Regions from separate parts of the Neobacillus phoenicis genome, predicted to be linked through region 3. Evidence: a T-box and tRNA genes for the amino acid it is inferred to sense, from the RefSeq annotation. Region 3 holds a T-box; the other regions hold tRNA genes.
The links. A T-box is a leader RNA that pairs with one kind of tRNA and senses whether it is charged. The one in region 3 lies ahead of ileS (isoleucine--tRNA ligase), so its partner is inferred to be a tRNA-Ile.
Positions count from the first base shown of each region.

Region 1: it has a tRNA-Ile gene. The T-box ahead of ileS (isoleucine--tRNA ligase) is inferred to sense a tRNA for this amino acid. The anticodon was not compared.
Region 2: it has a tRNA-Ile gene. The T-box ahead of ileS (isoleucine--tRNA ligase) is inferred to sense a tRNA for this amino acid. The anticodon was not compared.

Region 1 covers NZ_CP154847.1:5,346,583-5,351,932, reverse strand. Annotated here, with positions in the region: rRNA gene AA0X95_RS27325 (23S ribosomal RNA) at 1-1,935, shown strand, start outside; rRNA gene rrf (5S ribosomal RNA) at 2,015-2,131, shown strand; tRNA gene AA0X95_RS27315 (tRNA-Glu) at 2,174-2,248, shown strand; tRNA gene AA0X95_RS27310 (tRNA-Val) at 2,254-2,329, shown strand; tRNA gene AA0X95_RS27305 (tRNA-Thr) at 2,347-2,422, shown strand; tRNA gene AA0X95_RS27300 (tRNA-Arg) at 2,443-2,519, shown strand; tRNA gene AA0X95_RS27295 (tRNA-Pro) at 2,528-2,604, shown strand; tRNA gene AA0X95_RS27290 (tRNA-Ala) at 2,628-2,703, shown strand; tRNA gene AA0X95_RS27285 (tRNA-Met) at 2,722-2,798, shown strand; tRNA gene AA0X95_RS27280 (tRNA-Ser) at 2,808-2,900, shown strand; tRNA gene AA0X95_RS27275 (tRNA-Met) at 2,930-3,003, shown strand; tRNA gene AA0X95_RS27270 (tRNA-Asp) at 3,007-3,083, shown strand; tRNA gene AA0X95_RS27265 (tRNA-Gly) at 3,112-3,185, shown strand; tRNA gene AA0X95_RS27260 (tRNA-Ile) at 3,191-3,264, shown strand; gene AA0X95_RS27255 (hypothetical protein) at 3,331-3,519, opposite strand; gene AA0X95_RS27250 (VOC family protein) at 3,645-4,454, shown strand; gene AA0X95_RS27245 (NAD(P)/FAD-dependent oxidoreductase) at 4,579-5,350, shown strand, end outside.
Region 2 covers NZ_CP154847.1:1,730,250-1,735,599, forward strand. Annotated here, with positions in the region: rRNA gene AA0X95_RS08840 (23S ribosomal RNA) at 1-1,143, shown strand, start outside; rRNA gene rrf (5S ribosomal RNA) at 1,273-1,389, shown strand; tRNA gene AA0X95_RS08850 (tRNA-Val) at 1,398-1,473, shown strand; tRNA gene AA0X95_RS08855 (tRNA-Thr) at 1,646-1,721, shown strand; tRNA gene AA0X95_RS08860 (tRNA-Lys) at 1,730-1,805, shown strand; tRNA gene AA0X95_RS08865 (tRNA-Leu) at 1,820-1,904, shown strand; tRNA gene AA0X95_RS08870 (tRNA-Gly) at 1,918-1,992, shown strand; tRNA gene AA0X95_RS08875 (tRNA-Leu) at 1,998-2,086, shown strand; tRNA gene AA0X95_RS08880 (tRNA-Arg) at 2,100-2,176, shown strand; tRNA gene AA0X95_RS08885 (tRNA-Pro) at 2,183-2,259, shown strand; tRNA gene AA0X95_RS08890 (tRNA-Ala) at 2,276-2,351, shown strand; tRNA gene AA0X95_RS08895 (tRNA-Met) at 2,370-2,446, shown strand; tRNA gene AA0X95_RS08900 (tRNA-Ile) at 2,608-2,684, shown strand; tRNA gene AA0X95_RS08905 (tRNA-Ser) at 2,702-2,794, shown strand; tRNA gene AA0X95_RS08910 (tRNA-Met) at 2,968-3,041, shown strand; tRNA gene AA0X95_RS08915 (tRNA-Asp) at 3,045-3,121, shown strand; tRNA gene AA0X95_RS08920 (tRNA-Phe) at 3,128-3,203, shown strand; tRNA gene AA0X95_RS08925 (tRNA-His) at 3,236-3,311, shown strand; tRNA gene AA0X95_RS08930 (tRNA-Gly) at 3,320-3,393, shown strand; tRNA gene AA0X95_RS08935 (tRNA-Ile) at 3,400-3,476, shown strand; tRNA gene AA0X95_RS08940 (tRNA-Asn) at 3,485-3,559, shown strand; tRNA gene AA0X95_RS08945 (tRNA-Ser) at 3,563-3,653, shown strand; tRNA gene AA0X95_RS08950 (tRNA-Glu) at 3,669-3,740, shown strand; gene glgB (1,4-alpha-glucan branching protein GlgB) at 4,667-5,350, shown strand, end outside.
Region 3 covers NZ_CP154847.1:4,194,063-4,199,412, forward strand. Annotated here, with positions in the region: gene ileS (isoleucine--tRNA ligase) at 1-2,662, opposite strand, end outside; T-box leader at 2,738-2,977, opposite strand; gene AA0X95_RS21495 (DivIVA domain-containing protein) at 3,026-3,541, opposite strand; gene AA0X95_RS21500 (RNA-binding protein) at 3,627-4,400, opposite strand; gene AA0X95_RS21505 (YggT family protein) at 4,431-4,694, opposite strand; gene AA0X95_RS21510 (cell division protein SepF) at 4,701-5,168, opposite strand; gene AA0X95_RS21515 (YggS family pyridoxal phosphate-dependent enzyme) at 5,181-5,350, opposite strand, start outside.

The DNA of each region.
Region 1 (5,350 bases), 1.2 Mb from region 3:
GTGATAAGATCCGTAGTCAAAAGGGAAACAGCCCAGACCACCAGCTAAGGTCCCAAAGTTTACGTTAAGTGGAAAAGGATGTGGAGTTGCTTAGACAACCAGGATGTTGGCTTAGAAGCAGCCACCATTTAAAGAGTGCGTAATAGCTCACTGGTCGAGTGACTCTGCGCCGAAAATGTACCGGGGCTAAACGTAACACCGAAGCTGTGGATTGACATCTTAGATGTCAGTGGTAGGAGAGCGTTCTAAGGGCGTTGAAGCTAGACCGTAAGGACTGGTGGAGCGCTTAGAAGTGAGAATGCCGGTATGAGTAGCGAAAGATGAGTGAGAATCTCATCCACCGTATGCCTAAGGTTTCCTGAGGAAGGCTCGTCCGCTCAGGGTTAGTCGGGACCTAAGCCGAGGCCGAAAGGCGTAGGCGATGGACAACAGGTTGATATTCCTGTACCACCTCTTTATCGTTTGAGTGATGGGGGGACGCAGGAGGATAGGGTAAGCGCGCTGTTGGATATGCGCGTCTAAGCAGTTAGGCTGGAAAGTAGGAAAATCCGCTTTCCGTGAAGGCTGAGCTGTGATAGCGAGGGAAATTTAGTACCGAAGTTCCTGATTCCACACTGCCAAGAAAAGCCTCTAGCGAGATAAAAGGTGCCCGTACCGCAAACCGACACAGGTAGGCGAGGAGAGAATCCTAAGGTGAGCGAGAGAACTCTCGTTAAGGAACTCGGCAAAATGACCCCGTAACTTCGGGAGAAGGGGTGCTTTTTGAGGTGAATAGCCTCGAAGAGCCGCAGTGAATAGGCCCAGGCGACTGTTTAGCAAAAACACAGGTCTCTGCGAAGCCGCAAGGCGAAGTATAGGGGCTGACGCCTGCCCGGTGCTGGAAGGTTAAGAGGAGGGGTTAGCGTAAGCGAAGCTCTGAATCGAAGCCCCAGTAAACGGCGGCCGTAACTATAACGGTCCTAAGGTAGCGAAATTCCTTGTCGGGTAAGTTCCGACCCGCACGAAAGGCGTAACGATCTGGGCACTGTCTCAACGAGAGACTCGGTGAAATTATAGTACCTGTGAAGATGCAGGTTACCCGCGACAGGACGGAAAGACCCCGTGGAGCTTTACTGTAGCCTGATATTGAATTTTGGTACAGCTTGTACAGGATAGGTAGGAGCCGTAGAAACCGGAGCGCTAGCTTCGGTGGAGGCGTCGGTGGGATACTACCCTGGCTGTATTGAAATTCTAACCCGCACCCCTTATCGGGGTGGGAGACAGTGTCAGGTGGGCAGTTTGACTGGGGCGGTCGCCTCCTAAAGAGTAACGGAGGCGCCCAAAGGTTCCCTCAGAATGGTTGGAAATCATTCGTAGAGTGTAAAGGCACAAGGGAGCTTGACTGCGAGACCTACAAGTCGAGCAGGGACGAAAGTCGGGCTTAGTGATCCGGTGGTTCCGCATGGAAGGGCCATCGCTCAACGGATAAAAGCTACCCCGGGGATAACAGGCTTATCTCCCCCAAGAGTCCACATCGACGGGGAGGTTTGGCACCTCGATGTCGGCTCATCGCATCCTGGGGCTGTAGTCGGTCCCAAGGGTTGGGCTGTTCGCCCATTAAAGCGGTACGCGAGCTGGGTTCAGAACGTCGTGAGACAGTTCGGTCCCTATCCGTCGTGGGCGCAGGAAATTTGAGAGGAGCTGTCCTTAGTACGAGAGGACCGGGATGGACGCACCGCTGGTGTACCAGTTGTCTTGCCAAAGGCATCGCTGGGTAGCTATGTGCGGACGGGATAAGTGCTGAAAGCATCTAAGCATGAAGCCCCCCTCAAGATGAGATTTCCCATAGCGTCAAGCTAGTAAGAATCCTGAAAGATGATCAGGTTGATAGGTCAGAGGTGGAAGCGTGGTAACATGTGGAGCTGACTGATACTAATCGTTCGAGGACTTAACCAAGTTTTAAGCGAACTCGTTTTTTACAAACACTTCTTCTGCATTATCTAGTTTTGAGAGAACGATCTCTCTAACAAAATAGTCTGGTAACTATGGCGAGAAGGTCACACCCGTTCCCATACCGAACACGGAAGTTAAGCTTCTCAGCGCCGATGGTAGTTGGGACGAAAGTCCCTGTGAGAGTAGGACGTTGCCAGGCTAAACTTTATTTTTTGGCGATTAAGGCGTCAAGATTTAAAGTGGCCCCTTGGTCAAGCGGTTAAGACACCGCCCTTTCACGGCGGTAACACGGGTTCGAATCCCGTAGGGGTCACCATTAGTGGAGGATTAGCTCAGCTGGGAGAGCATCTGCCTTACAAGCAGAGGGTCGGCGGTTCGATCCCGTCATCCTCCACCATATATTTTCTTACTAATGCCGGGGTAGCTCAATTGGTAGAGCAACTGACTTGTAATCAGTAGGTTGGGGGTTCAAGTCCTCTCGCCGGCACCACTTTACTTTTCTATTTATACGCGCCCGTAGCTCAATTGGATAGAGCGTCTGACTACGGATCAGAAGGTTATGGGTTCGACTCCTTTCGGGCGCGCCATTATATTTCGGGAAGTAGCTCAGCTTGGTAGAGCACTTGGTTTGGGACCAAGGGGTCGCAGGTTCGAATCCTGTCTTCCCGACCAGTCCGAACTATTTTTAAAATTTTGGGGCCTTAGCTCAGCTGGGAGAGCGCCTGCTTTGCACGCAGGAGGTCAGCGGTTCGATCCCGCTAGGCTCCACCATAATTTAATTATATATTTGGCGGTGTAGCTCAGCTGGCTAGAGCGTACGGTTCATACCCGTAAGGTCGGGGGTTCGATCCCCTCCGCCGCTACCATATATGTACGGAGGAATACCCAAGTCCGGCTGAAGGGATCGGTCTTGAAAACCGACAGGCGGGTTAAACCGCGCGGGGGTTCGAATCCCTCTTCCTCCGCCATATTTTTTACAAAATAATATTTCTATTGTCGCGGGGTGGAGCAGTCCGGTAGCTCGTCGGGCTCATAACCCGAAGGTCGCAGGTTCAAATCCTGTCCCCGCAATATGGTCCGGTAGTTCAGTTGGTTAGAATGCCTGCCTGTCACGCAGGAGGTCGCGGGTTCGAGTCCCGTCCGGACCGCCATTTTTTCTAGATAATTAATTCTAAATACGCGGGTGTAGTTTACTGGTAAAACCTCAGCCTTCCAAGCTGATGTAGTGGGTTCGATTCCCATCACCCGCTCCATTTAGGGGCCTATAGCTCAGCTGGTTAGAGCGCACGCCTGATAAGCGTGAGGTCGATGGTTCGAGTCCATTTAGGCCCACTATAATAGAAAAAAGCGATTGCTAACAAGCAGTCGTTTTTTTGTTGGTTTTGTTAACTCCTAGATTTATGATACTTCAAGTAAATCCTTTTCTCTTTCTACCTCTAATGCTGATACAATGTAAGCAAACCCATTCATTAAAAAGTAAATAACATTGGACTGAGCCCGTTCATTTTCTCCTAAATAGGTATTTGCGATAATGGTAACAGAGTATAAAACGACAAAAAACAAAGCAATTCTATTGAAAATAATCATTCAACCGGCTCCTTTTTTAGGATTCTTATTTTAATCATATTTGTTATTAGCGTATCTTATGCAAGCTACATCCCCATTGCCTATTCAACAGTCAAAATTATGAAAGAAGAAAGGAGCATAACCATATGTCATTTTCTTTCGATCACTTAGTTATTTTTCTAAAAAAACCTGAGGAAGCTATACAGCCTTTGAACGAGAAAAGAATTCATGCAATCAATGGAGGCCATCACGAAAAGTGGGGAACCTATAACTCTTTATCCTACTTTGGGTTAAGTTATATTGAGTTTTTAGGAATCGAAGATTTAACAATCGCTGAGAAACAAGAAAACAATCGGCTAGTTACAGAAATCGTGGAGCGTCTCTCTAGACAAGGGCAAGAGGGTCCTGCAAAAATAGCGGTTCGAACAAGAGGAATTCAACAATTATCAGCTAGTCTCAAAGCAGAGGGATATATTGTATATGGTCCATACCCTGGTGAACGAGTTCGGGCGGATGGTCAAATCATTAAGTGGTCACTCTTATTTCTTGAAAATGAACCCAATGAACTTACTATGCCCTTTTTCATCGATTGGGAGAAGTCGGATGAGGAGAGGCTGGTAGAATTAAAGGAGCAGGGATTAATAAATAGACACCCATTAGAAAATCTTGCATTTGAAAGTGTAGGATTTGTGGTACATGACTTAGAAAAAAGCATAACTAAGTGGGGGAATTTATTAAACCTTGAGCCAGGTGAGGAGTTTCTAGACGCAGCCATGAACGCCAGATGCAGAAAACTAAATCTCTCAGGCACAAGTCTTTTGTTCTGTGCACCAATTGGAGAGGGATTAGCAAAAAAGGTATTAGAAGAAAAAGGAGAAACGCCTTTTCTAATAAGTCTTGAGGGAATCAATCAACCGGATCATCTTGAGATGTTTGGTGGGATATGGAGATTATAGATCCAAGAATGTGTGTTGAAGGTAAACCATGGCGGTTTGCCTTTTTGTATGCATGTTGGTAAGGATGATTACTTTTTCAAAGGAGATACTACAAGTATCAGTCATAGTTGAAGGAGTGGCCTTGATGGATTTACAAAGTGGAAAGTTTTATTGGGAAACCACCATCCCCAACGCACCTACATATCCTGTATTAGAGGATGATATAAGCTGTGATGTCCTTATTATAGGTGGCGGAAGTTCTGGTGCGCAGTGCGCCTACTATTTAAGTGAAACAGACTTAGATGTTGTAGTTGTTGATAAACGAAAAATTGGTACAGGAAGTACAAGTGTCAATACAGCTCTTATTCAATATTTGGGAGATAAAATGCTATTTGAGTTAGTCAATACCTTTGGAGAAGAAGCGGCTATTCATCATACCAAGCTATGTGAAGAAGCGATTAATGATATAGAACGAACGGCTCAAAGGATGGAGATAGACCCTGAATTTTATAGAAGAGATAGTCTTTATTATGCGAGTGACCAAGCAGGTATAGAAAAACTTAATAAAGAATTCTATTACTTGCAAAAACATAATTTCAAAGTGGATTACCTCACACAAAAGCAAATTAGTGAACGCTACCCTTTCAAAAAAGAAGCAGCACTATATTTATATCAAGATGGCGAGATTAATCCACTTAAATATAACCATGGACTCCTTTCAGAAGCTAAGAGGAACGGTGTTAGGATCTATGAGAAAACAAGAATCAATGGTAAACAATTTCATGAAGACGGGGCTACTTTTTTTACTGATAATGGCCATTCCATTAAGGCACGACAAGTCATTATAGCTACGGGGTATGAGGGGATGGAATTTAAGAAAGAGAAAAATGCTGTTATTTCAAGCTCGTATGCTGTTG
Region 2 (5,350 bases), 2.5 Mb from region 3:
GAATAGGCCCAGGCGACTGTTTAGCAAAAACACAGGTCTCTGCGAAGCCGCAAGGCGAAGTATAGGGGCTGACGCCTGCCCGGTGCTGGAAGGTTAAGAGGAGGGGTTAGCGCAAGCGAAGCTCTGAATCGAAGCCCCAGTAAACGGCGGCCGTAACTATAACGGTCCTAAGGTAGCGAAATTCCTTGTCGGGTAAGTTCCGACCCGCACGAAAGGCGTAACGATCTGGGCACTGTCTCAACGAGAGACTCGGTGAAATTATAGTACCTGTGAAGATGCAGGTTACCCGCGACAGGACGGAAAGACCCCGTGGAGCTTTACTGTAGCCTGATATTGAATTTTGGTACAGCTTGTACAGGATAGGTAGGAGCCGTAGAAACCGGAGCGCTAGCTTCGGTGGAGGCGTCGGTGGGATACTACCCTGGCTGTATTGAAATTCTAACCCGCACCCCTTATCGGGGTGGGAGACAGTGTCAGGTGGGCAGTTTGACTGGGGCGGTCGCCTCCTAAAGAGTAACGGAGGCGCCCAAAGGTTCCCTCAGAATGGTTGGAAATCATTCGTAGAGTGTAAAGGCACAAGGGAGCTTGACTGCGAGACCTACAAGTCGAGCAGGGACGAAAGTCGGGCTTAGTGATCCGGTGGTTCCGCATGGAAGGGCCATCGCTCAACGGATAAAAGCTACCCCGGGGATAACAGGCTTATCTCCCCCAAGAGTCCACATCGACGGGGAGGTTTGGCACCTCGATGTCGGCTCATCGCATCCTGGGGCTGTAGTCGGTCCCAAGGGTTGGGCTGTTCGCCCATTAAAGCGGTACGCGAGCTGGGTTCAGAACGTCGTGAGACAGTTCGGTCCCTATCCGTCGTGGGCGCAGGAAATTTGAGAGGAGCTGTCCTTAGTACGAGAGGACCGGGATGGACGCACCGCTGGTGTACCAGTTGTCTTGCCAAAGGCATCGCTGGGTAGCTATGTGCGGACGGGATAAGTGCTGAAAGCATCTAAGCATGAAGCCCCCCTCAAGATGAGATTTCCCATAGCGTCAAGCTAGTAAGAACCCTGAAAGATGATCAGGTTGATAGGTCAGAGGTGGAAGCGTGGTAACATGTGGAGCTGACTGATACTAATCGTTCGAGGACTTAACCAAGTTTTAAGCGAACTCGTTTTTTACAAACACTTCTTCTACATTATCTAGTTTTGAGGGAATGAAAAAATTGAAATTTCCTCTTGCAAAATATGAAAAAGACATTATAATAAAATAGTGTCGAATAAATGGTCTGGTAATTATGGCGAGAAGGTCACACCCGTTCCCATACCGAACACGGAAGTTAAGCTTCTCAGCGCCGATGGTAGTTGGGACGAAAGTCCCTGTGAGAGTAGGACATTGCCAGGCTGTAATATGGAGGATTAGCTCAGCTGGGAGAGCATCTGCCTTACAAGCAGAGGGTCGGCGGTTCGATCCCGTCATCCTCCACCATATATTTTCCTTACTAAATGCCGGTGTAGCTCAATTGGTAGAGCACGACCGAATATGCTTCCTGAATAATCTTCAGCATACTGACCGAGTTGCTACTTGAATAAGCTTTCTGAGGTCAGGATGACGTTTACAAGGACAGCGTGTAAAATCTAATATTTTTTCCAAACTATTTGCCGGTGTAGCTCAATTGGTAGAGCAACTGACTTGTAATCAGTAGGTTGGGGGTTCAAGTCCTCTCGCCGGCACCATTTGGTACGAGCCATTAGCTCAGTTGGTAGAGCATCTGACTTTTAATCAGAGGGTCGAAGGTTCGAGTCCTTCATGGCTCACCATTTCAAATGAATATGCGGGTGTGGCGGAATTGGCAGACGCACCAGACTTAGGATCTGGCGCCGCAAGGCGTGGGGGTTCGACTCCCTTCACCCGCACCATTTAATTTTATATGCGGAAGTAGTTCAGTGGTAGAACACCACCTTGCCAAGGTGGGGGTCGCGGGTTCGAATCCCGTCTTCCGCTCCAGATGTGCCGGGGTGGCGGAACTGGCAGACGCACAGGACTTAAAATCCTGCGGTAGGTGACTACCGTACCGGTTCGATTCCGGTCCTCGGCACCACTTTTAAAATAATGCGCCCGTAGCTCAATTGGATAGAGCGTCTGACTACGGATCAGAAGGTTATGGGTTCGACTCCTTTCGGGCGCGCCATTATTACGGGAAGTAGCTCAGCTTGGTAGAGCACTTGGTTTGGGACCAAGGGGTCGCAGGTTCGAATCCTGTCTTCCCGACCATCCTTATCACAACATTGGGGCCTTAGCTCAGCTGGGAGAGCGCCTGCTTTGCACGCAGGAGGTCAGCGGTTCGATCCCGCTAGGCTCCACCATAACTTTAATAACTATTTGGCGGTGTAGCTCAGCTGGCTAGAGCGTACGGTTCATACCCGTAAGGTCGGGGGTTCGATCCCCTCCGCCGCTACCAAATAATTTTTCAGAACTTGGACCTTTAGCTCAGCTGGTTAGAGCAACGAGCAAAGCTCCTATGAAAATGCTACGAGTTGTCACCATCGAGCTGCTACTTGAGTAAGCTTTCTGAGATGGGGACAGACGGTTTTAACATTATGGTAATAGAAACTTCAACTTGGACCTTTAGCTCAGCTGGTTAGAGCAGACGGCTCATAACCGTCCGGTCGTAGGTTCGAGTCCTACAAGGTCCACCAGAAATTCTTAATAATATGGAGGAATACCCAAGTCCGGCTGAAGGGATCGGTCTTGAAAACCGACAGGCGGGTTAAACCGCGCGGGGGTTCGAATCCCTCTTCCTCCGCCATATTATTTTTTAAAAACTAAATTTTTACCGTCGCGGGGTGGAGCAACGAGCGTTGCTTCAATGAATAAACTGCGAGTTGTACCCATCGAGCTGCTACTTGAATAAGCTTTCTGAGATGGGGACAGTCAGTAACAAAACATGGAGCATATTTCAAACTTCATAATTTCTATTATCGCGGGGTGGAGCAGTCTGGTAGCTCGTCGGGCTCATAACCCGAAGGTCGCAGGTTCAAATCCTGTCCCCGCAATATGGTCCGGTAGTTCAGTTGGTTAGAATGCCTGCCTGTCACGCAGGAGGTCGCGGGTTCGAGTCCCGTCCGGACCGCCATATGTTGGCTCAGTAGCTCAGTCGGTAGAGCAAAGGACTGAAAATCCTTGTGTCGGCGGTTCGATTCCGTCCTGAGCCACCATTTATATTTTAAAGTAAATAATTTTTATTACGGCGATTGTGGCGAAGTGGTTAACGCACCTGATTGTGGTTCAGGCATTCGTGGGTTCGATTCCCATCAGTCGCCCCATTTATTTTGCGGGTGTAGTTTACTGGTAAAACCTCAGCCTTCCAAGCTGATGTAGTGGGTTCGATTCCCATCACCCGCTCCATAATATGGGCCTATAGCTCAGCTGGTTAGAGCGCACGCCTGATAAGCGTGAGGTCGATGGTTCGAGTCCATTTAGGCCCACCATGTATTATTCCGCAGTAGCTCAGTGGTAGAGCTATCGGCTGTTAACCGATCGGTCGTAGGTTCGAGTCCTACCTGCGGAGCCATATAGAGAAGTACCCAAGTGGCTCAAGGGGCTCCCCTGCTAAGGGAGTAGGTCGGGTAACCGGCGCGAGGGTTCGAATCCCTTCTTCTCTGCCATATAATTTAATTTTTGGCCCCTTGGTCAAGCGGTTAAGACACCGCCCTTTCACGGCGGTAACACGGGTTCGAATCCCGTAGGGGTCATACAAAAAAACTGATGATATATTATCATCAGTTTTTTTGTGTTCTTTTTAGAGGAAGCTTGGATTAAGATTATTGATTGTGAAAGGTGGATTTTTTACATGACCAAACATAACGTAAAACAATCGTATGGGTAACGTAGACAGTTCCTACGTGACCGAACACAACGTAAAACAATCCTATGGGTAACGTAGACAGTTCCTACGTGACCGAACACAACGTAAAACAATCGTATGGGTAACGTAGACGGTTCCTACGTGACCGAACACAACGTAAAACAATCGTATGGGTAACGTAGACGGTTCCTACGTGACTGAACACAACGTAAAACACCATATGGGTAACATAGACGGTTCCTACGTGACCGAACACAACGTAAAACAACCATATGGGTAACATAGACGGCATGTACGTAACCAAATGCTACATTCAAGACTAATCGAGTACCCTAGGTCCTTCCCCTCATATGTGACCAAAGCAGCTTTAAAAATTCATCTCTCCATTTCTGTGACCATTTCCTCATACACTAGCTAAAAAGTCCCATTATTCCATTTTAAGAATCACAAACCTCATCAACCGTGAAAATATTATAGAGAAATAATAATTTAGAGGATTTTCACCCGGAATCAAAATTGATAACGCTTACAAAATACTGCATTTCTTAAAAATTTACTACTTTAACGTGTTATAAATCAAATAATTTTTTTAAAGGTTTTTTATAAAAAAAATCAAAAAAACTTTAAAGATTCCTGTCGATTTACGATAGATTATTTGTCGTTTGGTGTTGAATATTGTTGAAAAATGCCTTTTTATAGCAGTTTACAACATTAATTGTCAGAAAAGATAAAAAAGTTTTTGGAGGCATATCAACCATTTGGAATTATAATTGGTTTTTGAAATACATATTTTCAATGGGGATGAGATTAGCCATGACAGTGAACACGTTATTTCCTACTGATTATCAGCTGCACTTATTTCATGAAGGAAACTTCTTTCAGAGTCATCAGCTCTTTGGCGCTCATATCTTCAAGAATTCCGACCAAGTATATACACGCTTTTGCGTATGGGCCCCTAATGCCCGTCAGGTAAGACTTGCAGGGGATTTTAACAACTGGAATGGTGAAGGGTATGAATTACAAAGGGTTAACAATGAAGGCGTTTGGATTCTAATCTTGAAGCAAGACATGACAGGAAGTCTTTATAAGTATGAAATTTTCTCACAAACAGGAGAAAGACTGTTAAAGGCAGATCCATTCGCGTTTTATTCTGAAATAAGACCAATGACCGCTTCGATCGTTTATTCACTAAATAACTATAAGTGGCAAGATAATCATTGGATGAATCGTAGAGGAAAAAAGAACTTCCTATCTGAACCAGCCATCATTTATGAGGTTCATTTGGGTTCCTGGAGGAAGACAACCAACAATGAATACTTAACTTATCAAGAACTAGCAGCAGAGCTAATACCGTATGTAATTGAACATGGTTTTACTCATATTGAGTTGTTGCCGATTGTCGAGCACCCGCTCGACGATTCATGGGGTTATCAAGGTACAGGATATTTTTCAGTCACTTCAAGGTATGGAACTCCAGATGACTTTCGCGATTTTGTA
Region 3 (5,350 bases):
ATGTTTCTCCCTCGGCTTTTGTTACAACAATAGCTGCTCCCTCGAGCTTAAGTGCATTTTCAGGGGCTTCCTCGTAAGATCCAGCCACTTCAAAACCAGAAACAATAAACAATTGCTTCATGTTTTCTTCAATTGAATCTAACAAAGCCTTTGATTTGTCATTAACATATAATGTGATTTTTGCTGTTAATGACTTACCAATTACTTTTTGATTTCTAGCCTCTTCAAGTGCTTTTAAGACATCATCACGAAGCTTCATAAATGCAGTCCATTTTTCTTCTAAAGCTTTCGCACCCGCATGTTCCTTATACTCTGGAAGATCGGTCAATTGAACACTTTCTTCTTGGACTGAAGGGATGAATTTCCACACTTCATCTGCCGTATGAGAAAGAATAGGTGATACTAATTTTGTTAGCGCAAGCAGTGACTCGTATAATACCGTTTGAATGGCTCTGCGTTCAAGGTTATCTGCTGCTTCAATATAAAGTACATCCTTTGCAAAGTCTAAGTAGAATGCACTTAAGTCTAAAGTACAGAAATTATTTACCGCGTGATAAATACCGGCAAACTCATAGTTTTCATAAGCGTGGCGAACATATTTAATTAGCTTATTTAATTTTACAAGCATAAATTGGTCAACTTCACGCAGGTTTTCGTAGACAACAGCATCTGTTGATGGATTAAAATCAGCTAAGTTTCCAAGTAAGAAACGGAAGGTATTACGGATTTTACGATATACCTCAGCAACCTGTTTAAGAATTGCATCGGACACACGAACATCTGCCTGATAATCAACAGAGGCAACCCAAAGTCGTAAAATATCTGCTCCTAACTGATTCATAACCTTCGCTGGGACAACCACATTACCTAAGGATTTACTCATTTTTCTACCTTCACCATCAAGTGCGAAACCATGGCTCAAGACTCCTTTATATGGAGCTTTGCCAGTTACAGCAACTGCAGTGGATAGGGATGAGTTAAACCAGCCGCGATATTGGTCAGATCCTTCTAAGTAAAGGTCTGCTGGGCGGACTAAATCTTCTCTTTCTAGAAGAACCGCTTGATGGGAAGAACCAGAATCAAACCAAACATCCATAATATCAGTTTCTTTAGTAAAGATTCCATTTGGGCTTCCAGGATGGGTAAAGCCTTCAGGAAGCAACTCGTTAGCTTCTTTTTCAAACCAAATATTAGACCCATTTGCACGGAATAATTCAGATACATGGTTAATCGTTTCATCAGTAATAATCTCTTCACCATTTTCAGCATAGAAAACAGGAATTGGTACGCCCCACACACGCTGACGAGAAATACACCAGTCGCCACGGTCACGAACCATATTAAACAATCGTGTCTCTCCCCAAGCAGGAACCCATTTCGTTTCCTTAACTGCTTCTAACAAGTCCTCACGGAAGTCTTTAATAGAAGCGAACCATTGAGCAGTAGCACGGAAAATTACTGGCTTCTTTGTTCTCCAATCATGTGGATACGAGTGAGTAATAAATGATAATTTCAACAGTGCACCTGCTTCTTCTAAAGCCTGTGCAATTGGCTTATTAGCAGTATCATAAAATAAGCCTTCAAACCCTGGTGCCTCACTTGTCAACACACCTTTGTCATCTACAGGACAAAGAACATCTAATCCATACTTCTGACCGACATAAAAGTCATCTTCCCCATGTCCAGGAGCGGTATGAACACAGCCAGTACCTGCATCAGTAGTTACGTGTTCACCTAACATCACTAACGAATCACGATCATATAATGGGTGTGCTGCGACAATATATTCTAATTCAGCGCCCTTCACTTTTTGAACAACTGTAGTATCTTCCCAGCCGATTTCTTTTGTTACTGCTTCTAAAAGTGCTTCAGCAACGAGGTACTTACTTCCATTTGCAGAAACGATTACATAGGTTAGGTCAGGATGAACGGAAATCCCGAGATTCGCTGGGATCGTCCATGGTGTAGTGGTCCAAATGATGATTTGCGTATCTGTATCAATTACACCCTTGCCGTCCTTCACCTTAAAACCGACGTAGATGGATGCTGAACGTTTGTCTTGATATTCAATTTCTGCTTCAGCTAAGGCTGATTCACTAGATGGTGACCAATAAACTGGCTTTTTACCTTTGTAAATATAGCCTTTTTTCGCCATTTCACCGAATACTTTAATTTGTTGCGCTTCATATTCAGGTTTTAAAGTAATATATGGATTTTCCCAATCACCCCGAACACCAAGACGCTTAAATTGTGTACGCTGATTATCAACCTGCTCAAGCGCATATTCTGTACATAACTGACGAAATTCAGCTACCGTCATTTCCTTCCGCTTTACACCTTTATTTGTTAATGCCTGCTCGATTGGGAGACCGTGTGTATCCCAGCCAGGTACGTAAGGAGCATGAAATCCGCTCATTGATTTATAACGAACAATCATATCTTTTAAAATCTTATTAAGTGCATGGCCCATATGAATATCGCCATTAGCATATGGAGGGCCATCATGTAATACAAACATTGGACGGCCTTTTGTTCGTTCCTGAACCATTTCATAGATCTTCATTTCTTCCCATTTTGCCTGAATCTCAGGTTCTCTTTGGGGAAGATTACCCCGCATTGGAAACTCAGTTTGCGGCATTAATAACGTATCTTTATACTCCATTTTTTCTTCCTCCTGATATCCTCTTCATATAACAGAATAGCCAATAGACAAATAAAAAAAACCCTCTCATCCCAAAATAGGGACGAGAAGGTTTTTATTCCCGCGGTACCACCCTGATAGATAATACCGATACGTACTATCCTCTTAATTATTCGTAACGTGAATAACACGCCTGAGCCTACTGCCCAATTAAATGGGGTTCGGTCCGGAACTCAAGGGTGATCTTCCAATTTTTCAGCCTTACCGGGCTTACACCATCCCCGATTCGCTATTTAAGCCAATGAAAAATTGTACTGTCCCTTTCATCGTCATTGCCATTCTATACAACTATCTAAAAATTATATGCTAATAAATCCGAATCCGTCAAGCTAATGAATCTTCTTCTTGATGAATTTTTAATTCTGTTGCATCTACTTCATACTCTAATAAATGATCCCAATCATCCGTATTCAACATATCAAGCTGCGCCTCAATTAACATTTTAAAACGCGTACGGAAAACCTTTGATTGCTTCTTTAAATCCTCAATTTCAAGCGCAATTTTTCTAGCTTTAGAAAGAGACTCATTGACAATTCGATCCGCATTTTTTTCAGCCTCTTTAATGATTAGCTTTGCTTCTTTTTGAGCATTGCGCTTAACTTCTTCCCCTGCTTCTTGAGCAATAACAATGGACTTGTTTAAAGTTTCTTCTATGTTCACAAAGTGGCCTAGACGATCTTTCATTTCATTTAAGCGTTCTTCCATTTCCTTCTTCTCTCTTAGGACTAACTCATAGTCCTTAATGACCTGATCAAGAAATTCATTTACTTCATCTTCGTCATATCCGCGAAACCCTTTATTAAACTCTTTATTATGAATATCTAACGGCGTTAACGGCATTGATGCCACCTCCATACAATCTCTACATCTATATGTATTAGCAAATATTCGACATGTTTTTCGAAATTCCTGCTTTAAAATTGAATTATTTTTGCTTTCCGACAATCATTCGCCATTTATCTTTTTTGGTCTTTCCCTCAATCCTGATAATTTTCGACCTGCCATATCCACGGACGGAGATCATATCACCTTCTTCACAATCAAAGGAAGGATTTTCAGTAAGTGTCCAGTTCACCTTTACAAGCCCTTGTTGTATAAAGGTTTGCGATTTTTGCCTTGATAAATGATAAATACCAGAAATAACCGTATCCAGTCGCAAAGAAGATACAGTTAGATCATTTTCTTCCCATAACTTATCCGCTGAAATCTGATTGTCGATAGCTGTTTCAACTAATCTTACTCCAGCCTTGCCAATGGATTCAATATTATTTTGGATATACGTACTTATTTCTTTCGCAGCAAAAAATTGAACCTGGCCATCCTTCATGAGAATGTCTCCAAATTTTCCCCGCTTAAGTCCTAAAGACATAAGTGTCCCCAAAACTTGTCTGTGTTCAAGGGTGACAAACTTGGTAGGGTAATGGACCTCAAAAAGGCAGATTTGAAAATCCTCATCCGTAACCGTCAAGTAATCTGGGTAGATGAATGCTCTTTTCCGCTCACCTTCAGGACTTCCACCAAAAAGCTGTACCTTCACATCATTATTTTCACCAATTAAAAGTTTCAGAATATGTTGTTCCCTCGGGTCAAGGAAATCTGTCAGCTTTGGGGCATACTGTGATTCAACCTGGTCTTTCCAATGTAATACTTGGTCAATAAAATCCCGTTCTTCTGGACGAAAATGCTGATAAATGTTCATTTATAAAACACAACCTAGAATAAAATTTTCCTAATTAAGCCAGAAATGTATCCTATCCAAACCACTTGTAGCAAGGTTTAGAACGATAAACGCAACAATTGGTGAGATATCCATCATCCCGATAGGAGGAATAATTCTACGGAAGGGCTCTAAATATGGTTCACAAATTCTTGCTAAGAATCTTCCAATTGCAGTCTCCCGGGCGTTTGGAAACCACGACATTAAGATATAAATAATTAATGCCATAGAATAAATTGAAATGACCCGCTTGAGTAAAAGAAAGATTAAGTCCATTTTACATTACCACCTCGCAGTTTGGTTATCTGGATCCTGTATAAGGTCAGAAATATTCCCTGATACTTCTACATTATCAGGGGTACATAAAAAAATACTCATCCCAATTTTTTGGATGTCCCCACCAATGGCATACACAGCTCCACTCAAGAAATCAACAATTTGTCGGCCTTGTTCATTATCTATTCGTTGCAAATTAACTACAACTGCACGTCTATTTTTTAAGTGATCCGCAATTTCAGTGGATTCTGAGTAATCACGTGGCTCCACTAAAATGACCTTTGAACCTTTTGTAGGAGTAATTGTTTTTTGAACACTTTGCAGGCTAACCACATTTTGGGATTTTACAACCTGTTGCTGCTTTTGTTTTTTAGGCTCCATTTTAGGCTCCACTTTTTCAACGTATTCGTCATCGTTATCATCATATCCGTCATCTAAAAAGAAAAATGTTTTTAATTTTGATTTAATCGTCATTTTTTGTCTCTCCTAACCTTCTTCACCCACAAGTGCTGTTCCAATTCTAATCATTGTTGCTCCCTCTTCAATTGCTATCTCAAAGTCATTCGACATTCCCATAGATAGCTCTGTACAGGGTGCAAAAGATAAATGTAAAGCTTGTACTTGATCGCGAAGCTCTCTTAGTTTGCGAAAACAAT